DNA from 2 places in the Mycoplana sp. MJR14 genome. Region 1 is predicted to be linked to the other one. Evidence: riboswitches for the same ligand, from Rfam matches in the RefSeq annotation. Region 1 holds a riboswitch; the other holds the start of a gene.
The links. Region 1 has a riboswitch for FMN ahead of ribB (3,4-dihydroxy-2-butanone-4-phosphate synthase). Riboswitches for the same ligand answer to the same signal wherever they lie in the genome.
Positions count from the first base shown of each region.

Region 2: linked by a shared signal. The riboswitch ahead of P0086_RS18445 (6,7-dimethyl-8-ribityllumazine synthase) and the one ahead of ribB (3,4-dihydroxy-2-butanone-4-phosphate synthase) in region 1 are both predicted to bind FMN.

Region 1 covers NZ_JARGEO010000003.1:332,208-343,396, reverse strand. The annotation lists gene P0086_RS09575 (glycerol-3-phosphate dehydrogenase/oxidase) at 1-1,671, opposite strand, end outside; gene P0086_RS09570 (aldo/keto reductase) at 1,732-2,730, opposite strand; gene P0086_RS09565 (sugar-binding transcriptional regulator) at 2,720-3,700, opposite strand; gene P0086_RS09560 (ABC transporter permease) at 3,730-4,731, opposite strand; gene P0086_RS09555 (sugar ABC transporter ATP-binding protein) at 4,745-6,265, opposite strand; gene P0086_RS09550 (substrate-binding domain-containing protein) at 6,351-7,361, opposite strand; gene ribB (3,4-dihydroxy-2-butanone-4-phosphate synthase) at 7,696-8,319, opposite strand; FMN riboswitch at 8,407-8,553, opposite strand; gene P0086_RS09540 (SDR family oxidoreductase) at 8,616-9,404, opposite strand; gene P0086_RS09535 (sugar ABC transporter ATP-binding protein) at 9,422-10,909, opposite strand; gene P0086_RS09530 (substrate-binding domain-containing protein) at 10,932-11,189, opposite strand, start outside.
Region 2 covers NZ_JARGEO010000008.1:116,848-128,036, forward strand. The annotation lists gene P0086_RS18400 (LssY C-terminal domain-containing protein) at 1-461, shown strand, start outside; gene P0086_RS18405 (selenium-binding family protein) at 747-2,141, shown strand; gene P0086_RS18410 (hypothetical protein) at 2,258-2,887, shown strand; gene P0086_RS18415 (SDR family oxidoreductase) at 3,172-3,933, opposite strand; gene P0086_RS18420 (ABC transporter permease) at 4,016-4,834, opposite strand; gene P0086_RS18425 (ABC transporter permease) at 4,834-5,700, opposite strand; gene P0086_RS18430 (spermidine/putrescine ABC transporter substrate-binding protein) at 6,177-7,340, opposite strand; gene P0086_RS18435 (ABC transporter ATP-binding protein) at 7,396-8,481, opposite strand; gene P0086_RS18440 (LuxR C-terminal-related transcriptional regulator) at 8,683-9,483, shown strand; gene P0086_RS18445 (6,7-dimethyl-8-ribityllumazine synthase) at 9,663-10,139, opposite strand; FMN riboswitch at 10,232-10,407, opposite strand; gene P0086_RS18450 (ABC transporter ATP-binding protein) at 10,509-11,189, opposite strand, start outside.

The DNA.
Region 1 (11,189 bases):
GTGCATGGCGTCGAGTTCATCGATGAGGTGGGCCTGCTCTGCCGCCGCCTGCTGCTCGCTCCAGCCGAGTTCGCGCGCGGCGATCCGGGCGAGCGCGCCAATCAGGTCGAGGCTGATCGCGCCGGTGATGGCGAGATCGGTGCGACGGAGCACGAGATCGCCGAGATGGCGCACATGTTCGCTACGGATCAGCCAGGCGATCTCGGCTTCGGTCATGGCAAGTCCGGCAAGCAATGGCCGGTCGTCGGGATAGGACGAGCAGAAATCCAAGAGATCGAAGGCCCGCGAGCCATAGGTCTCGGCCAGGTGCCGGGCGCGGTTCGCGTCGATCGGGGCCCGTTGCCGCAATTGTTCGGCCAGCCGTCCGCTTGAGCCCGGGAAATCGCGGCCACCGCCAATGGCCCGCGTCAGCGTGCCCGTCGTCCGCCTGCGCCCGAGATGCGCCAGAACATCGTCGGCCGTCTGCTCCGCAAAGGCGCGAAACGTCGTCCATTTTCCGCCGACCATGCAGAATTGCGGCGGATCGCCCTCGATGCGATGGACGAAATGGCTGCGCGAGATGCGCCCGGTGAACGCGGCATCGCTGCGCGGCAGCGGGCGAATGCCGCTGAAGCTGAACACGATATCCGAGGCATCGATAGGAATGCCGGGAAACACAGAGCGGATCGCTTCGAGGATATAGTCCCGCTCCTCCGGCCCGCACCGCACCCGCTCCGGTCGCTCCACCTTGATATCGGTGGATCCGGCAAGCACCCGGCCAAGATAGGGAAACAGGATACAGACCCGGTTGTCTCTGTTTTCGAAGAAGATCATATGACCGTTCAGGGCTTTGTAGAGTTCCGGACTGTCGAGGATCAGGTGTGATCCCTTGGTGCCGGAGACGATGGGCTGCCCCTCCGTGCCGGTCCTGCCGAGCGTGCGGGCCGTGACATCGATAAAGGCGCCTGTGGCGTTGACGATGGCCCGGGGCCTGATCGGGAGCGTGCCGTCCATGCCTTCCACGACGAGGTGATAGCCGTCGCCGCCGTGCCGCATCTCGGCATAGTTGAGCGCGATGGCCTTGGGTGCATCGCGCGCGGTGTCCACGATCAGTTCCACGGCCAGCCGCTCCGGCTGGCGGATCCAGGCATCGTGGTAGGTCGCCGAACAACGCAAGGCCGGGGTCAGCCGGGGCCATTTTTGAAGCGTCTTCTTCCGGCTGCGGAATTCATGGCGCGGCAACCGGCGCCGTTTGCGCGTGACCAGGTCATAGAGCGCGAGCCCGATCTTGATCGCGACAGCACCCCGGCTTGTCGGCGGGCCGCTCGACCCGGCAAAGGCGGCGGCCGCGTTGAACAGGCCGCTGAAAAAAGACATGATCGGGATGGTCGTCGGCAGGGGATGCACCATGTGTGGCGCCAGCGCCAGCAGCGCATCCCTTTCCCGCAAGGATTCCGCGACCAGGCCGAACTCGCCGTTTTCCAGATAGCGCAAGCCGCCATGGATCATCCGCGAGGGAGCCGCGCTGCAGCCGGAGGCGAAGTCGCCGCGCTCCACCAGAAGAACGCGCAGCCCCTGGAGCGCCAGGTCGCGATAGGTGGCGATCCCGTTGATACCGCCGCCCACGACCACGGCATCGAAGTCACCGTCCTGCCGGATCCGTCTGACGGCATCGTTGCGAAATGCGGGCATAGCTGTCCCATTCACCGGTTTGCCGCCGGTGTCCCAAGGTTCAAATGCTGTAGATCGAAGCTAGCGGTCGAGATCGACCAGGTTTCGGGCCACCGACTCGCCGATATGTGCGACCTCCTCGTCGGAAAGCGTCAATCGCGCGGCAGCGGCATTTTCCCGCGCCTGCGCCGGATCGCGCGCCCCGCAGAGCGAGAAGGTTATGCCGGGTTGCTGCACCGTCCAGGCGATCACCAACTGGGCCATGGAGACCTTGTGGGCCTCGGCCAATGGCAGGACGGCATTCGCCAGCTGTGCCACTTTCCGCCTGTTGTCCTGGCTGAAGCGCGGATTGCCATGCCGCTGGTCGTCTTCGGCAAACACCCGTTCCGGTCCGACCTTTCCCGACAACAGCCCGAGCGCCAGCGAGGAGTAGCTGAGCACCGAGACGCCGTTTTCCATCGCAACCGGCAGCAGCGTTCCTTCGATGTCCCGGGCCACCATGGAATATTCCTCCTGGATCGCGTCGATGGCCCCGCTCTCGACATACGCCTTCAAGTCCCCCGGCGACACGTTGCTGGCGCCGATGGAGCGGATCTTTCCCTGCTCCTTCAGGCGGATCAGCGCTTCCATGCTTTCGGCTATCGGCGTGGTCGCATCCTGCCAGTGGGTGATGTAGTGGTCGATATGATCGGTGCCGAGCCGCCTCAGGCTCTGCTCGAGCTCGTAGGCGATCGAATCGGCGCCGAGATGGCGATGCACCGGCTTGCCGTCCTGCTCGAAGAAATAGTTGCCCTTCGTCGTGTGCCAGACGAGGCCGCATTTGGTCGCCAGCACCACCTTGTCACGCCGGCCCTTGATGGCGCGGCCGACAATGGTTTCCGACAGGCCCATCCCATAGGCGGGCGCGGTGTCGATCAGCGAAATGCCCTCATCGATGGACGCCTGGATCGCGGCGATGGACTGCCGCTCGTCGGTGCCGCCCCACATCCAGCCGCCGATGGCCCAGGTTCCCAGCCCGACCACCGATGCCTGAATGCCGCTCTTGCCGACCGGCCTCGTCCTGACCTGATTACTTGCCATGTTCTGCTGCCCCGATATGGCCCATGATATGCTTGGCGACGGCCTCATCGACGACGAGCGAGGTGAGGTAGCGTCCTGCCAGGGCCGCCGCCACCGGACCGGCCTTGAATTCTCCAGCCGCGACGCCGATGACGTTGCGGCAATTGTCGAACTGCCCCGGCGGCAGCGCCACGACCCGCGAATTCAGGTCGATATTGGCGAGCGAGCCGTCGGCGCTGATCAGATGCGCCAGGAACTCGCCCACGATCCCGGCATCGACCAGCGCCTTGCCGCCGCGGGCGGGGTCGGGCAGCAGATCGTAGTAGCCCGAGCCCGGCGCCTCGACCGAACCGATGCCGACGAGTGCGACGGTCGCCCGCCGGGCGAGATCGAACACCTCGCGGATCGAGGCGACGTTCATCAAGAGATCCCGCTGCTCGGCATCCTCGGCAAAGAGCGGCGCATGCACCAGCGACGCGCTGCCGCCGAGCTTTTCCGCCAGGAGCGCGGCGAGATGATTGACGTCGGTATAGTGCTTGCCCTGCACGCCGCCGGTCAGAGGCACGACCCGCACGTCGAACCGGCGCTCGGCCTCCAGGTTCTCGACCACGGCGCTGACCGCCTTGCCGCCCGTAATCGCAATGACGTCGCCATCCCTCAGGCTCTCCAGCATATGGCTTGCCGCGACGCGGCCGACCATTTGCAGCGTCGTCTCCGGATTGTCCGACACCGTCGGCGTCACCACCGACTGCCGCAGCGAAAAGCGGCCGACCAGATCCTTCTCCAGATCGACGAGCCTCTGATACGGGCTGGAGATCGCAATCTTGACCATGCCCGCCTTCCGCCCGGTCGCGATCAGCCGGTTGACCTTCGAATGGGACAGGTTGAGCCGTTCGGCGATCTCCGACTGTTTCAAGCCTTCGATGAAGTGCAGCACGAGGACGGAATACATCTGCCTCTGCTGGTCGAAGTCTTCCCTGATATCCGCCATGGCCTGGATCTCTTTTCCCTGAACAGTTCTCAACGGCGCCGCCGGACGAGGTAGTGATCGAACAGCACTGCCGCCAGCAGGATGCTGCCGCGTATGATGTCTTGCCAATAGACCGAGACGTTGAGCAAGGCGAGCGAACTGGAGACCATGGACAGGAGAACCGCACCGAGGATGGCGCCGAGAATGGTCCCGGACCCGCCCGAAAGGCTTGCCCCGCCGATGACCGCCGCCGCAATGACATTGAGTTCCATGCCGACGCCGAAGCTGGGCTGGGCCGATCCGAACCGGGCCATGTAGATCACGCCGGCAACGCCGCAGAGGGTGGAGCAAAGCGTCGTCGTGGCGAAGATCACCCGGCCGACCCGGATGCCGGAAAAGGCCGCCGCCTTGGGGTTGCTGCCGGTGTAGAACACCTTTCGGAAGATGGTCGTGCGGCGCAGCATCAGGTCGAAGGCCACAACGACGACCACAAAGATGATGATGACGAGCGGAATATTCCGGATCGTGCCCTGGCCGATGAACTTGAACTCGGGCGGCAGCGAATAGAGGCCGAGCGGCCGCCCGCCGGTCGCCAGCAGGCAGACCCCGCGGGCAATGACCATGACGGCCAGCGACACGATGAAATGATGAAGGCCGACCACCGTGGTCAAGAAGCCCATGGCCATGCCGATCAGCATCGTCAATCCGATCGCCATGGCGGCAGCGGCCCAGGGATCGATGCCATTGAGGAACAGCCACCCGCCGGTCACCATGGCGAGCGCCGTCACCGAGCCGACCGACAGGTCGATGCCGCCCGATATCAGCAGGATGGTCATGCCGACGACGAGAATACCCTCGACCGCAAAGGCCATGGCCATGGCCCGGATATTTTCCACCGTCAGGAAGTAGGGCGAGATCAGCGACATTCCGCAAAACAGCGTCATGATGATGAGGATCAGGCCGGTCTCGCGTGCCCTGATCATGGTATCGAACCAGCCGGGCCGGCGTATTGCCGACGACGTGCCTGGCTGCTGTTCCTGGGTTGCTAGCATGCTCCTCACTCCCTCAAGCACGTGCCGTTGCCGGACCGATATCGATCGACGCCAGATGCATGATCCTTTCTTCCGTCATGTCGGCGCCGCGCACCTCTCCCGCGATGCGCCCCTCCCGGACAACGAGCACCCGGTCGCTGATGCCGATCAGCTCGGGCAGTTCCGACGATATGACGACAATTCCGACACCTTCCCGCGCCAGGGCGCGCAATTGGCGATGGATCTCCGCCTTGGCGCCGACATCGACGCCGCGGGTCGGTTCATCCAGGAAGATCACCCTGGGGTCGACCGACAGCATCTTTGCCAGCGCCACTTTCTGCTGGTTGCCGCCGCTCAACGAGGACACGGGGGCCTCGACGCTGCTGGCCCTGAGCTGCAGGCGCTGGCCGAGCTCCCTCGCCCGCGCCAGTTCGCGACGCCGTTCGAGCAGACCCATGCCGTTCGAAATCAGATTGATGTCGAGTGCGGAGACATTCGCGGCGATGGACATGTCGAGAAACAGGCCGTCGCTCTTTCGGTCTTCCGACAGGTAGACGATGCCCTCGCGGATGCTGTCGCGGTAGTCGCGCAGATCGAGGCGTCGCCCGCAGAGCGCGACCTCGCCGGTCGCCCGGCCCTCGAGCTGGCAGATGCCACGAACGATCTCGCTCCGCCCCGCGCCGATCAGGCCGGCAAGGCCCAGAATTTCGCCCTCGAAGAGATCGAAGCCGACATTGAATATCCGCCTTCCCTCGCAAAGCCCGCGGACCGAAAGAATGATGCGGGCAGACCGCTCGTCCTCGGTCTGCTTGGCCGGATAGAGATTGCTCAAGACCCGGCCGACCATGCAGTTGATCACCTCTTCCTGGGTGATCTCGGCGATATCGGCAGTGCGCACATGGCAGCCGTCGCGCATGACGGTGATGCGGTCGCAATGCGCGAAGATCTCGGCCATGCGATGGGAAATGTAGATGATGGCAATGCCCTTCTCGGCCAGCCGGTGCATGATGCGGAACAGGATCTTCGCTTCGGCTTCCGTCAGCGCCGCGGTCGGCTCGTCCAGAATCAGGATGCGGCAGTCGAGCGTCAGCGCCTTGGCGATCTCGACGATCTGCTGTTGTGAAATGGACAGGCTTCCGGCTTTCGCCGCAGGGTCGATGTCGCCGAGTTCGCCGAGCACCGCGGCCGCCCGGCGATTGAGGTCGGCATAGCGCATGAACCAGGCGGGACTGGAATTGGTCTCGGACATGTACATGTTCTCGGCCACGGAGATCTCCGGGCAAAGCGCGATTTCCTGATGGACGAAGCCGATGCCCAGCCTGTGGGCCTCGTGCGGCGAGGAGATCCGTACCTTGCGACCGTCGAGCCGGATCTCTCCGGAGTCGGGCTGCAGAATGCCGTCGATGACATGCATCAGGGTGGATTTTCCGGCGCCATTCTCGCCGGCGAGGGCGTGGATTTCGCCCTTTCTCAGCTCCAGGCGCGCGCCCCGAAGAGCCTGCACCGGCCCGAAGGACTTATGCACATCCTCGATGGCAAGCAGTACGTCGCCCATCTCGCCCCTCCCCTGTTTCACGCATCCTCACGCCAGGCCGCCCGGCGGCGGTCCGCGACGGCCGCCGGGATGACCGCACTCGAAATCAGCGGTTCTTCATGTAGTCGTTGAGATCGAAGGCCGACGCGTTGGCCTTGGTGATGACCGCGAAGCCATTGTCCATCGACGGAATCTGCAGCGGGTTGAAGCCGGAGAGCTTGTAGTCGTTGAACGGATCGAGCAGGTCGGGATGGGCGCCGAGGAAGGTGTTGATGAACCCCATGAAGCCCTGCACGCCCTGGTTCGGGTTGATGGCCATATGGATGTTGCCGGCCTTGATGTGATCCAGCGTGGTCGGCGTGATGTCGGCGTGGATGATCAGCACCTTCTTCTTCGCCTCCAGCACGGCGGTCACGGCACCTTCGGCCGAACCGGCTTCCGGGATCCACAGGGCGCCGAGGTTCGGATTGGCCTGCAGCATCGCCGACACGGCCTGATAGGCGGCATTGGCGTCCTGGTTGGTCGCCTGGCGCGCCACCAGCTTCATGTCGGGATAGGTGCGCGCCATGTAGTCGATCAGGGCCGTCACGCGCAGGTCGTGATTGCTTTGGCCGGGGTTTTCCAGCACGGCGAATTCGCCCTTGGGGCCGAGCTGCCTGACGATTTCCTCCGATGCGAACTTCGCTTCGGCCACGTTGTCCGAGGTAATGTAGGCCGTGCGCTTCGATTTCGGCGAATCCGCCGCGAAGGTGGTGATCGACACGCCGGAATCGACCGCCTTGTTGATCGGCTCGATGAACGGGTCCGACTGCATCGGATGCAGCAATACGCCCTTGGGCTGCTTCACCAGGTCCTGCTCGAAAGACGCGATCTGCTTGGTGATGTCATAGTCCGGCGTGCCGGAGAAAACCGCTTCGCAACCCAGCGACTGCGCCGCCTGCTTGAAGCCTTCGAATACCGGCACCCAGTAGGGATGGGCCGACACCATGACGTTCATCACGTAGGTCTCACCCGGCTCGCAGGCGAATTTCCCGGCCGCACCGGCGGGCGAGACGGCCGCGCCGACGATGAAGACGCTCACGCCAAGGCTTGCCGCCCTTTTCAGGTACTTCAACATATTCCCCTCCCAGGAATGGAGTAACCAGAGATGCAAGAAATTTCCCTCCAAGAAATTTATCGCATGTCGATTGATTACCCTTCATTCCGGGGTCCGTCAAGGTGACTGCTATATATTTTATCGCGTGATATTTATTTCAAACGGTGAACGCTGGGCGTCGCTGCCGGCAGGTCGAGCCACAGGTGCAGTCGCCGATACGGGGCGGCCGCCGCCGCGTGCTGCGCAGGTCACGCGACGCCGTTGCAACCCGGCAAGGCCCTCACCGGGACCTTCCGCAGACCGGTAAATGGGCGGAGCACTCCGTCTGCTCCTGCCGTCAATCGCAAAATGGGTTCTATGCCGCCTGCACCACGCGCGCCTCGAGGTAAGCGATCAGGTCTTCGATGCTGATCAGGGGCAGCTGGTGAAGCGCGGCGAAGGCGACCAGTTCCGGCAGCCGGGCCATGGTGCCGTCATCGTTGGCGACTTCGCAGATCACGCCGGATGGGGCCATGCCGGCAAGACGCGCCAGATCGACCGCAGCTTCCGTGTGGCCCGGGCGGCCGCGCACACCGCGCGGATGGGCGCGCAGGGGGAAGATGTGGCCGGGGCGGGCGAAATCCTTAGGCGCCGTCGCAGGATCCATCAGCGCCTTCACGGTCGCGGCACGGTCGAAAGCGGAGATGCCGGTGGTCGTTCCGGGAATATAGTCGACCGACACGGTGAAGGCCGTCTGAAGATATTCGGTGTTCTGCGGAACCATCAGCGGGAGGTCGAGCGCATCGAGCCGTTCGCCTTCCATCGCCACGCAGATCAGGCCGCGGGCGTGCTTCATCATGAAGGCGATCGCCTCCGGCGTTACCGCGTCCGAGGCGACGATGATGTCGCCTTCGTTCTCGCGGCTTTCGTCGTCGACGACCACGATCATGCCACCGCGCGCCAAGGCGGCGATTGCGTCTTCAATTTTCGAGAGTGTCATTTCATTGCCTTTCAAGGGGTGCCGTGTCGGCGTTTCATCCCTTGGGCGAACAGGCCCGCACCCCGCCCGGCAAGGGCGGTTCTGCAGACATGTCCTCTTCCATCCGGACTGTAACCGTCGGCCCCGGCCTCTCACCGGGTCTGCTGACCTTCCACCTTCGTGAAAGCGCTCGCGGGCTCCCGGATCGCTCCGGATACCGCCGGTGGGGAGTTTCACCCCGCCCTGAGAACACGTTTTAATAAGGAATTCCTGCAGCGGAATGCAAGGGGCCGGCGTTCCGTCGGCCTCCGGAAAGATCACCAGCAGCAGAAGCCGCCGTCGACGAGCAGATCGACGCCGGTGACGAAGCTCGCCGCGTCCGACAGCAGGAACACGGCAGGGCCGACCATTTCGTCGACGCTCGCCATGCGCTGCATCGGCGTCTGCTCCTCGAACAGCTTCGTCTGGTGCACCATTTCGGGTCGCGTGTTCATCGGCGTCGCCGTATAGCCGGGGCTGATCGTATTGACGCGGATGCCGCGCCCGACCCACTCCATCGCCATCGACTTGGTCATGTGGATGACGCCGGCCTTGGAGGCATTGTAGTGGCACTGGCTGAGGCCGCGATTGACGATGACGCCGGACATCGAGGCGATGTTGACGATGGCGCCGCGACCGCCCTTCAGCATGGCGCGCGCCTCCGCCTGGCAGGAGAGGAACACACCCTTCAGGTTGATGTCCATCATCGTCTGGAACTGGCTTTCCTCCATCTCCTCCGCCGGATTGGCGTTGGCGATGCCGGCCGCGTTGACGGCCAGCGTCAGGGCGCCGAGCTCGGCTTCGGTGCGGGCGACGGCATCGTTGAGCGCGGCACCGCTGGTCACGTCAGCGGCGATCCGGATGCTGCGGCGACCGGCCCTGGCGATGAACTCGGCGGTCGTCGCCAGGCCGTCGTCGGTACGGCGGTCGAGCAGCGCGACATCCGCGCCGCATTGGGCAAGGCCCATGGCGATGCGCTGGCCGATGCCGCTGCCCGCGCCGGTCACGAAGGCGACGTTCCCCGAGAGATCGAACAGCTTGGGTGCGTTGAGCGTGATGTCGGACATGTGTGCAGTCTTCCTTGTCAGGTGGTGGCCAGTTCCATGACCGAGACGTCGTTTGCGTCCTCTCGGTTCAGGATACCGGCCTGCTTTCCTTGGGCCATGACCATGATGCGGCTCGAGACCCCGAGGACTTCCTCGAGATCCGAGCTGACCACGATCACCGCGACGCCCTGCCGGGCGAGGTCGATGATGAGATCGTAGATCGACGAGCGCGCGCCGACGTCGATGCCGCGCGTCGGCTCGTCCAGCACCACGACCTCCGGCTTGCGCGCCAGCCATTTGGCCAGCACCACCTTCTGCTGGTTGCCGCCGGACAGCTCGCCGGCATTCTGCCCGCCGCGCCCCTTCACCCCGAACTTGCGGATGAACTCGTCGGCGAACTCGCGGATGCGGCGCGAGGAGATCCAGCCGTTGCGGGAGATCTCGCCGAGATTGGCATAGCCGATGTTCTCGGCGATCGAATGGTCGAGCACCACGCCCTGCAGCTTGCGGTCCTCCGGCACGAGGACAATGCCGTTGCGGATCGCGTCGATCGGCGAGCGCGGGGTGACGGCCTTGCCATGCAGCAGAACCTCGCCACCGGAAATCGGATCGGCGCCGGTGATGGCGCGCACCAGTTCCGTGCGACCGGCGCCCATGAGGCCGGCGACGCCGAAGACCTCACCCTTGCGCACGGAGAAGCTGATGTTGCGGAACGCGTTGGAGGGCGAAGTGAGATCGCGCACCTCGAGGGCGACTTCTTCGGACGGAACCGGAAGCGCCGGGAACATGCGCTCGAGCGAGCGCCCGACCATGGCCTCCACGATCGTCCGGATCGGCACGTCGCCGCTGTCGAATTCCTGGACCTTGGCACCGTCGCGCATGACCACGATCCGGTCGGCGATCTGGCGAATTTCCTCGAGCCGATGGGAGATGTAGATGATGCCGACGCCGTCGGCCTTCAGCCGCTCGATCTGCTGGAAGAGAAGCTGGGTCTCCTCGCCGCCGAGGGCGGCGGTCGGCTCGTCCAGAATGAGCAGGCGCGCGTTGAGCGTCAGCGCCTTGGCGATTTCGATGAGCTGCTGCTTGCCGGTCGAAAGCCCCTCGACCAGCCGGTCCGGCGAAATCTCGAGGCCGAGCCTCCGGAGACCGCTGCGCGCCCGCTCTTCCATGGCCTTGCGGTCGATGCGGCCGGACCGCAGCGGGTAGCGGCCGACGAAGACGTTTTCGGCGATCGAGAGCTTCGGCAGAAGCTTCAGCTCCTGGTGGATCATGCCGACCCCCTCGTCCATCGCGGCGCGCGGATTGGCGGGGGCATAGGTCCTGCCGAGCCAGGTCATCTCCCCCGCCGAGGGCTGCACGGTGCCGGAAATGATGTTCGACAGGGTCGATTTTCCGGCACCGTTTTCGCCGAGCAGCGCCACGACCTCTCCCGGATGGATGTCGAGATCGAAACCATGGAGCACCTTGATCGGACCGTAGGACTTGTGGATCCCACGGAGCGACAGGATGGGAGAGCGTGTCGTCATGGCGCTGCCTTTCGGGTCCGGTTTACGGATGGCTCTTGACGAATTCCGGTGCGTTTTCGCACGTCGTCAGCACAGCGTTCGGCGTCTGGCGCTCCTCGACCTTCTGGCCGGCGGCGACGGCCAGCGCGGATTCGACGGCGAGCACGCCCATCTTCTGCGTGCTCTGCGTCGCGGTCGCGATGAAGGGCCCGTTGCACTTGGCAAGGTATTCGAGCGCCGAGACGTCGCCATCATAGCCGCCGATGATCACCTTGTCCGAGAGATTGGCCACATCGACCGC
Region 2 (11,189 bases), on a different contig from region 1:
GGATCACGCTGCGGTCCTCGATCGACATCGGCCTTTCCGTCGTGCTCGACCGGCCGGACCTCGACGCGCCGGTGAGCACGCTTCTGTTCGAGGGCCGCAAGCAGGATCTCGCCTTCGAAAAGCCGGTGGGGCACAGCGCCGACCAGCGCAACCACGTCCGCTTCTGGCAGACGGAGAAGACCGGCGAGGACGGGCGGCCGCTGTGGCTCGGATCGGCGAGCTTCGATCGTGGCGTCGGGCTCAGCCACGACACCGGTCAGATCACCCACCACATCGGCCCGGACGTCGATGCCGAGCGCAACCTCGTGATCGGCGACCTGCAGACCGCCGGGCAATTGACCTCCACCTACGAGATCGAAGGCGTCGGCGCGACCGAGGACGGCCGCAACGGCGGCGGGGATCGGTACTTCACCGACGGCAAGGCGGTCGTGGGCGTGCTGGTTGAGCCCGAGGGACAATAGGCGCCGTCACTGGCATCGCCCAGGGAGGGGCGGATCTCTCTTGCATCCGCCGGCGGCCAGGTGGCCAGATGGGGGCTGCACAAGGCGCGTCTTATCTGACAGAATTGCGCGCATGGGGAGGATAGCCCGGCCGGCCCCGCGTGCCCGCCGGCTGAACGCCGTCTCGCAGTCCCGTTGCAAGTGATCGATCCTGCCCCGCCCGCGGCGCCGAGACGGCCCCGGCATGCAACGTGCGAGCATCTGAAGTCGTCCAGCAACGCAGGAGCACTTCACATGGCAACTCATATGGGAACCTGGAAACCCGACCCGAGCTTCTATCCGTCGCCGCGCATGGCGATGAAGGCCGAACCGGAGACGCTGGCCTATGTCGCCGCCTTCGATCCGGCGCGCAAGGTGCCGGACCATCTCGCCGTCGTCGACGTCGATCCGAAATCCTCCACCTACGGGCAGATCGTGCACACACTCTCGATGCCGAACGTCGGGGACGAACTGCATCATTTCGGCTGGAACGCCTGCTCCTCGTGCCTGTGTCCGAATGCGCCGCATCCCCATGCCGAGCGGCGCTATCTGGTCGTGCCCGGCCTGAAATCCTCGCGCATCCACATCGTCGACACGAAACCGGACGCCCGGCGGCCGACGATCGCCAAGGTGGTGGAGCCGGCCGAGGTCGCCGAGCGGGCGGGCTATACCCGGCCGCACACCGTCCATTGCGGGCCGGAGGGGATCTATGTGGCAGCGCTCGGCAACGCCGAGGGCAAGGCGCCGGGCGGGGTGTTCCTGATGGACCACGAGACCTTCGACGTCCGCGGCCGCTGGGAGATGGACCGCGGGCCGCAGCAGCTCTCCTACGACGTCTGGTGGCATCTCGGCCACGACACGCTGGTGACCAGCGAATGGGGCACGCCCGATACCTTCGAGAACGGGCTCGTGCCGGAGATCCTGCTGGGGGCGAAATACGGCCGCCGCCTGCATTTCTGGGACCTGCACAAGCGCAAGCACCTGCAGACGATCGATTTCGGCGACAAGTACCAGCTCGTCTTCGAGCTCCGCCCCGCCCATGACCCGACGAAGGCCTACGGCTTCGTCAACACGGTGCTCTGCCTGGAGGACCTGTCCTCGGCGATCTGGGTCTGGCACCGCGACGGCGACAAATGGGCGGTGACGAAGGTGATCGACATCCCGGCCGAGCCCGCCGATCCGGACACGTTGCCGCCGATGCTGAAGGGTTTCGGGGCGGTGCCGCCGCTCGTCACCGACATCGACCTCTCCATGGACGACCGTTTCCTCTACGTCTCCTGCTGGGGGACCGGCGACCTCCTGCAGTTCGACGTCTCCGACCCGTTCAAGCCGAAGCAGACGGGGAAGGTGCGGATCGGCGGGATCGTCGCGCGCGCCAGCCATCCGGGGGCTAAGAACGGTACGCTCAACGGCGGGCCGCAGATGGTGGAGATCAGCCGCGACGGCAGGCGGGTCTATTTCACCAATTCGCTCTACGGGGTGATCGACGAGCAGTTCTACCCGGAAGGCATCGATGGCTGGATGGTGAAGCTCGATGCGAAACCTGACGGCGGGATCGCCTTCGACGAAAAATTCTTCGTCGAATGGCCGAAGTCGCACCGGCCGCACCAGGTCCGCCTGCAGGGCGGCGACTGCTCGTCGGATTCCTACTGCTATCCGTGAGCGGGCTGCGGCGACCGGCGGCGGCGCATCGCGCCGGTGCCGCTGCCCCTGAAGGGCGACGGGGTACCGACGAAGGAAGCCGATCCGGCGCCGGCTGATGAACCGACGAGGCGAACATGGACACGTTCTGGCCATGGCTGATGCTTGCCGGGCTCGGCGCCTTCCACGGGCTGAACCCGGCGATGGGCTGGCTGTTCGCCGTCGCGCTCGGCGTGCATCGCGGCAGCGGGGCGGCGGTGGCCAAGGCGGTGCCGGCGATCGCGATCGGGCATGCGGCCTCTGTCGCGGCGGTGGCCGGCGTACTGGTGACGGCCGGGCTGATGGTCGATCAGGGCCGGCTGCGGACGGCGACGGGGATGTTGCTGGTCGGCTGGGCGCTCTTGCACCTCCTCTACGGGCACAGGCGGCGCGTCCGCATCGGCATGACGACCGGGCTTGCCGGGCTGGCGGTGTGGTCGTTCCTGATGGCAACGGCACATGGCGCTGGTCTGATGGTGCTGCCGGCGCTGATGCCGCTCTGCGTTGCGAGCGGACCGCTCGCCGGCCTCGATGCCGGCGGCTCGGCGGCAACCGCGCTCGCCGCCGTCGGCGTGCATACGGCCGCGATGCTGGCGGCTACGGCCACCGCCGCCTTCGCCGTCTACCGCTTCGTCGGGCTCGGTATCCTGCGCAGCGGCTGGGTCAATGTCGATCTGGTGTGGACGCTGGTGCTGGTGGGGACGGGGGTGATGCTGATCGTGGGGTAGGATCCATTGCGCGGGATGGGGAAGGGCAATAGCAGATTGCCAGGCCCTGCGCCTGCCGGGCAGTTGGACGGCGGGTACCGCTGTCGAATGTCTCCGTCACCCCGGACTTGATCCGGGGTCCAGCGGCGTCGCGTCCGCGACGCGGAAAATGCTTTATCGCGCAAGGACTTGCGCGTGCTGGATGCCGGATCAAGTCCGGCATGACGGGGTAGGGGCGTTCCGGACGTCAAACTCAGCTCGCGGTTCGTCTTCTGTCTCGGCGTGCGGAGCGTAGGTGCCGCCCCTCACACCACCGTCTCGCCGCCGTCCACCACCAGCGCCTGGCCGGTCATGTAGCTGGAGCGGTCGGAGACGAGGAAGAGGATCGGTTCGGCGATTTCCGAGACGTCGGCCCAGCGGCCCATCGGCACCTTGTCGCGCACATAGGCCTCGATCGCCGCGCGGCCGCCCATCTGGCCGATGAAGGGGGCGTTGAAGGGGGTATCGACCCAGCCGGGGCAGAGCGCGTTGACGCGGATGCCGAAGCGGGCGTAGTCGCCGGCCATCTGCTTCGTCATCGCGATGACGGCGTGCTTGGTGGTCGTGTAGGCGATCATCTCGCGATCGTAGAGGATGCCGGACGACGAGGACGTGTTGAGGATCACGCCCTTACCCTGCCGTTTCATCGCCGGCACGACAAGGCGGGCGGCGATGAAATGGGCGCGCACGTTCAGGCCCCAGGAGCGGTCGAAGCCCTCGATCGAGACTTGCTCGAGGTCGCCTTCCACCTGCGCGCCGGCGTGGTTGTGGAGGATGTCGATGCGGCCGAGGCGGGCGAGGACACCCGCGACCATCGCCGCGACGGCCGCGTCGTCGGTGACGTCGAGCACGGCGGTCTCGGCGCGGCCGCCGGCAGAGGCGATGCGGGCCACGGTTTCCGCAGCCCCCGCCGCATCGCGGTCGACGACGACGACCATCGCCCCCTCGCGCGCCATGATCTCGGCGCCGGCGCGGCCGATGCCGGAGCCGCCACCGGTGACGATGGCGACCTGGTCCTTCAGGATCATCTGTTTCACTCCCCAGTGACTGCACTTTGAAACGATGCATGTCTTCGTCCCGAAACCGGTGACCGCTTCCGGGAGGCATGCACTAGTCGGTGCCTTTCGTTTTCCTCTCGCGCATCAGCACCCGTGCGGCGAGAATGAGGACGAGCGAGGCGACCAGCACCATGGTCGCGATCGCGTTGATCTCCGGCGTCACGCCGCGCCGGATCGAGGCGAAGACGTAGATCGGCAGCGTCGTCTTCGAGCCGGCGACGAAGAAGGCGACGATGAAATCGTCGAAGGAGAAGGTGAAGGCGAGCAGGAAGCCGGCCAGCACCGACGGCAGGATCTGCGGCAGCACGATCTGGTGGAAGGTGGTCCAGGGCGTGGCGTAGAGATCGGCGGAGGCCTCGATGATGTCGCGGCCGAGGCTTGCGATCCTGGCCTTCACGATCATCGTCACCAGCGCCATGGTGAAGAGGCCGTGGGCAGCGATGATCGAGCCGTAGCCGAGGCCGAACTGCGGCGGCTGCTCGCCCGGCCAGAGGCTCGCGATCGCCGGGTTGATCGCGCCGAAGACGGCGACGAGGGCGACGAGGGTGGCAATGCCGATGACGACGCCGGGAACGACGATCGCCGCCGCCATCAGGCCGTCGAAGACCGCGCGGGCGCGCGGGCCGAGCCGCTGCATGCCGAGTGCGGCCATGGTGCCGAAGACGGCGGCGAGGACGGCGCTGGTGAACGCGATGATCAGGCTGTTCTGCAGGGCGGTGACCAGGAAGGTGTTTCCGAGCGCACGGCCGTACCACTGCAGCGAGAAGCCGGTGAACTCGCTGGCGCTGCGGCCGGCGTTGAAGGAGAACAGCACCACCAGCGCGATCGGCGCGTAGAGGAAGAGGTAGACGGCGGTCATCAGGGCGCGCATCACACGAGATCCACCTGTCTGGAGCCGGAAATCTTCCAGGCGATCCGCATCGCCACCATCAGCACGACGACGACGACGAGCACCAGCGTGACGGCGATCGCCGAGCCGAACGGCCAGTTGCGCGACTGCAGGAACAGGTCGACCAGCGCATTGCCGATGAAGAACACCTTGCCGCCGCCGAGAAGCTGCGGGATCAGGTATTCGCCGAGCAGCAGGATGGTGACGAGCGCCACCCCGGTCATCACACCGGGCAGCGACAGCGGCAGGGTCACGGAGAAGAAGGTCGAGACCGGCTTCGCGCCGAGGTCGGCGGAGGCCTCCAGCAGGCGGCGATCGAGCTTTTCCAGGCTGACATAGATCGGCATGATCATCAGCGGCAGGTAGCCGTAGACGATGCCGAGCAGCACGGCGCCGGGCGTGTTCAGCATGCGCACGTCCTCGATGCCGATCATCGAGAGCAGGTTGGGGATGCCGCGCGAGCCGAGGATGTACATCCAGGCATAGGTGCGCACGAGCAGGCTGGTCCAGAAGGGGACGACCACGAGCGAGACCAGCATCAGCCGGTAGCGCGGGTCGGCCTTCACCGCCAGATAGTAGGCGGCCGGATAGGCGACCAGCAGGCAGACGAAGGCGCCGACGGGGGCGAGGATGAGCGTGTTCCAGTAGGCGGCGGCGCGGGCGGGCAGGTTGGCATACTGGGCGAGCGTGAAGGCCGGCTGGTAGCCGCCGGCCGGCGCCCGCTCGCCGATGGAGAACACCACCATGGCGACGAAGGGCAGGACGAGGAAGACGAACAGCCACAGGCCCGACGGCGCCAGGAGCGCGGTCGTGACCAGGGTGCGTTTCGTTTTCGGTGCCAGGGGCATCAGGGGTATCCGGGTTCGATAGGTGCCGCCCGTTGGGGGCGGCGGGGCGATGACACGGGCGGGGGCATCCGCCGGTGCGGTTCTTGTCGTGGCGGCGGGTTCCGCGCCCGGTGCGATCGGCACCGGTGGCCTGCGTTCGCATGCAGCGACCGCCGGCAGCATCGAAGGGGGCTGAACTGCCCCTCATCCGGCTGCCGCCACCTTCTCCCCGCAAGCGGGGAGAAGGGACAAGCCGCGCCGTCCTGCCTTGCTTCAGACGATCCGCTCGCAGGCAGTGCGGCATCGCTTGCTGCCGCCTCCGCCCGCGTGGGTGCGGGAGCGTTGCAAGCGTTCGCCGGAGCAGCAGGGCGAGGCTGCGGCAGGAGCAGGGCGGGCGCGGCGATCGTCCTTCGCCCCGCCTGCGGGGAGAAGGTGCCGGCAGGCGGATGAGGGGCCGGCCGGCATTGCGGCCGCCAAGCCGCGCCGCAGTCTGCCCCTTACGCCGACTTGAACCGCGCCATCAGCTCCGCGCGCGCCGGGTCGGTGAGCGTCACGGCGGCGCCGAATTCCAGCGGCGTCAGCGAAGCCTCGTCCGGATAGACGATCTTGTTCGACGTGATCTCCGGCGGCAGGAGCGCCAGGACGCGGCTGTCGGTGGTCGGCGCGCCGTTGGCGATGTGCTCCTTCACCGCGACCGCCGGATCCATCAGGAAGTTCAGGAGCGCATAGCCGGCCGGCTTATTGGCCGCGCTCTTCGGGATCGCGTAGAAGTCCGACCAGATCTCGCCGCCGTCCTTGCCGAGCACGAAGTGGATCTCCGGCATGTCGCGGTTGAGCTGGGCGCCGTCGTTGGTCCAGCACATGGTCATCCAGGCGTCGGTGGCGCGCATCGAGGGCTGGTAGTCGCTGTTGATGGCGTAGAGGTGCGGCTTGACCTTGATCAGCAGTTCCTCGGCCTTGGCGAGTTCCTCCGGCTTGATCGAATTGAAGGAATAGCCGAGCGCCACCAGTGCGTTGCCGATGGTGGTCAGCTGGTAGTCGTGCACCATGGCGCGGCCGTCGGCCTCACCCATGGCGACGTCGAAGAAGTCCTTCCAGCTGGTGATCGGCGACTTGATCTTGTCGGCGTTGAAGGCGATGCCGGTCGTGCCCCAGTTCTTCGGCAGCGCATAGACGGTGCCGTCGACCGTTCCTTCCGCGGTGAAGCGGGTGTTCTGGGTCTTCGGGTCGAAGTTCGGCACCTTTGCGAGATCGAGCGGGTCGATCAGGCCGAGCTTGGCATAGGTGGAGATCGTGTAGTTGGTCGGCACGAACAGGTCCCAGCCGGTGCCGCCGGCCTGGAGCTTGGCCAGCATCTCCTCGTTGGAGCCGAAGACGTTGACCTCGACGGCGACGCCGGTCTTTTCGGTGAAGGCCTCGAAGGTCGCCGGGTCGTGGTAGTTCGGCCAGGTGGCGAGCGACATGGTCGAGCCGAGGTCCTGGGCGTAGGCGGGCGAACCGAAGACGCCGGGCTGGCGGCCGCCGACCACGGCTGCGGCGAGGCCGAGGCCGGTGACGCCCAGGAAGTGCCTGCGGGTGACCGAACCGCGCTTGACGCGCATCAGCTCGTCCATCAGGCGACTGGCCGTGATCGGGGCATTCTGTCTGTACCATTTCGTCATGACGCTGTTCCCTTCTTCAATTGATGACGCGCCTGTTCCCCTCAGGCTGGTTCATTCACGCCGGAAAGATGTGCGCTTCGCCGGGATCGAAGTTCATCGCGACCGTCTCGCCCGGCTCGACGAGGTCGCTCTCTGCAGTGCCGTGCCGCTCGGCGGTGACGAGGAGATCGCCGAGGCCGGGAACGGAAATCGAATATTCGGCCGAGGAGCCGAGGAAGATGCGGTGGGTGACCGTGCCCTCGAGGAGGGCGCCGTTGGCGGCGGCGGGACGCGCCAGGCGGATGACCTCGGGCCGCAGCGCCACCGTCGCCGCGCCGGCGCTCATCGCGCGCGCCCTGGCCGTCGTCAGCGTCCGGCCGTTTCCGAGCGTCACGCTGCCGCTCGCCGGATCCACGGTCGCCGGCAGCCGGTTGGTCTTGCCGACGAAATCGGCGACGAAGAGATCGGCCGGATGGTCGTAGATCTCCTTCGGCGAGGCGAGCTGGCGGATCCGTCCGGCATTCATGACGCAGACGAGGTCGCTCATCGACAGCGCCTCCTCCTGGTCGTGGGTGACGAGGACGAAGGTGATGCCGAGCTCGCGCTGCAGACTCTGCAGCTCGAACTGCATGGCGGTGCGGAGCTTCTTGTCGAGGGCGGCGAGCGGTTCGTCGAGCAGCAGCACCTGCGGCTTGTTGACGAGGGCGCGGGCGAGCGCCACGCGCTGCTGCTGGCCGCCGGACATCTCGTGGATGCGGCGCCTGGCAAAGCCGCCGAGGCGGACCATCTCCAGCGCCTCGCCGACGCGGCGGGAAATCTCGGCGGCGGGCAGGCGCGGGCGGAGCTGCTTCAGCCCGTAGGCGACGTTGTTCTCGACGTCGAAATGCGGAAACAGCGCATATTGCTGGAACACCATGTTCACCGGGCGGCGGTAGGCCGGTACGCCGTTCATCGGGCTGCCGCCGACGAAGACCTCGCCCTCGCTCGGATGCTCGAAGCCGCCGATCATCCTGAGGCAGGTGGTCTTGCCGCAGCCGGAGGGGCCGAGCAGCGCCACGAAGGCGCCCTTGGGCACGGCGAGGTTGATGTCCGCGACAGCGGTGACGGCGCCATAGCGCTTGCTCACCGAACGGAACTCGATGTCGTTTGCAGCCGATGTCACGTCTGTTCCCCGCGGTCTGTTTACCTGCCGGCGATCATGCGCCGTCTTTGCCGCTGTATGAAGCCAATGCTAGTCAGGAAGCGGGGCGGAGGTATATACCCCGCAAGAGGTATTTTTTCCATTTTGCCGCTGTGGGAGGAGTATATCCGGCCGCCGCGGCAGCGGGCGGCCGGCTGAAGGCTGGGAGGAGCCGGAGGGATCATGCGGGTCGATTTTGCAGCGCTTTTCCAGGCCGTCGCCGCCTGTCTCGGACGCGAGGGCCTGCCGGACGGCGAGGCGGGGACGCTGTTTCGGAAGGCGATGCGGGCGCTGGTGCCGTTCGACGACGTCGTCATCTTCGCCTATCGCGGCGGAGAACGGCCGATCGACCTCTACAGCACCTTCGGGGCCGAGGACCACGAGATCTTCGTCAGTCTCTACCAGGCCGGACCCTTCCTGCTCGATCCGTTCTACCACGCGGCCCGCGCCGGCCGGTCCGGCGTCTTCCGCATGCGCGAACTGGCACCGGACCGGTTCTTCTCCAGCGAATACTACCGCAGCTACTACTCACAGACGAAGCTCGCCGAAGAGATCGGTTTCTTCGTCGCCTGCCCGGAGGGGGTGACGATCGTGCTGTCCTTGATGCGGCGGGAGAAGAGCGGGGCCTTCACCGCCGGAGAGTTTGCGCTTCTCGGCGATGCGGCGCCCTTCGTGCTCGGCTTTGCGGCGCGCGCCTGGCCGGATCTGCCGCGCCGCTTCGACGCGCTTTCCCGCGGCGGGCGCAAGCGCCGGCACGAACCCGCCAACGCCGCCGACCGGGTCTGGCGCAAGCTCAACCTGACCGACCGGGAGGCGGCGATCGTCGAGCTCGTGCTGCAGGGCTACTCCTCGGAATCGATCGGGCTGACGCTGGAGATCTCGACGGGGACGGTGAAGGTTCACCGCAGGAACGTCTACCGCAAGCTCGGCATATCCTCGCAGATGCAGCTGCTCTCGGTCTATATGAAGAACCTGCAGCCGTAGCGGCGGCGACGCCGGGTGGAGGCGCGCCCGCCTCGCTCGTGTCATCGCCCTGGTCCGGCCGGGCGGCACGCGGGCGAAGAAAGGAACGAAAGCCCGGCAGCGATGCCGGGCTTCCTCTGTCGTTTCAACGATTTATGGCGTCAAGTTGCCGGATTGAATCCGGTCGTTGAGGCGGAGATTCAAGCAGCGGTCGTCAGCGCGACCTGCGCCCTGGCCGCGATGATCTGCGAGGCCGCATGCGCCGCCTCCTGCCCCTTGATGACGAAATGGTCGCGGAAGAAGGCGATGTGCGCCTCGCTCTCCTGGAAATTGTGCGGCGTCAGCACGGCCGAGAGCACCGGCACGTCGGTGTCGAGCCCGACCTTCACCAGGGCATCGACGACGGTGCCGGCGACGAAGTCGTGGCGGTAGATGCCGCCGTCGACGACGAAGGCGACGCCGAGGATCGCCGCGTAGCGTCCGGTGCGGGCCAGCGTCTTGGCATGCAGCGGGATCTCGAGTGCGCCCGGCACGTCGATGATGTCGACGTCCTGCGCGCGACCGCCGAGCGCGGCCCATTCGGCCACGAAGCTGTCGACGCAGCGATCGACGATGCCGGCGTGCCAGCGGGCCCTGATGACGGCGATCCTTGCGGAGGGATGGGTGGTAGCGTTCATTTCAGTCTAGGCCTTTCAAGGGTTGAGCCATTTTTCAATGATCCCCTTGGGCGAACACGCAGGTCTGCCGTCCCGTCGCCGGGCTCAGTCCTGCTTGCTCTCTTTCATCCGGACTATCGACCGTCGGCTCCGGCATCGCACCGGATCTGCTGACCCTTCGCCGGGCGGCGAAGGCGCTCGCGGGCTCCGGGCGCCGTCCGGGTCAGTGACACCCGGAAACCTGCCCGATACCGCCGGTGGGGAATTCCGCCCCGCCCTGAGAACATGACAACGATATTGCAACGCAGCAGGCGGCGCAAATGCTGTTCGCGACGAAATCGGGCGGGGAGAGAAACATTTTTCCGATGCAATGCGCCCCGGAGCGATGCATCAGTCGCGGATCACCAGAAGGTCGGAGGCGACGAACCGCAGCGTCACCGTCTCGCCGGCGGACGGCGGCACCAGGCCGGGGCTGTTGAACATGTCGAAGGAGATGATGCTCGGGCCGACGCGCATGCGGGTGCGGATCACGGAGCCCAGGAAATTGCTGCTGACGACCTCGCCGGTCAGCGCCGTGTCGCCCTTGGCGCCCTCGGCGATCGAGCCCGCCTCCGGGCGCAGCGCCAGCGAGATGGTGTCGCCGGCCTTCACGGGGCCGAGCGGCTCGCGCAGCGTCACGCCCTGGTCGCCGATCGAGATCCGGTTGACGGCGGGATCGACCACCTTCGCCTCGATCAGGTTGAGGGTGCCGACGAAGGAGGCGACGAAACGGGTGGCGGGACGGTTGTAGATCTCCGCGGGCGTACCGATCTGGTCGGCGCAGCCGGCGTTCATCACCACGATGCGGTCGGAAATCGACAGTGCCTCTTCCTGGTCGTGGGTGACGAAGACGGTGGTGATGCCGAGCTGCTGCTGGATCATGCGGATTTCCTCGCGCAGCGAGACTCGGATCTTGGCGTCGAGCGCCGACAGCGGCTCGTCGAGCAGCAGTACCTGCGGCTTGGGCGCCAGCGCGCGGGCGAGCGCCACGCGCTGCTGCTGGCCGCCGGACATCTGGTAGGGGAAGCGGTC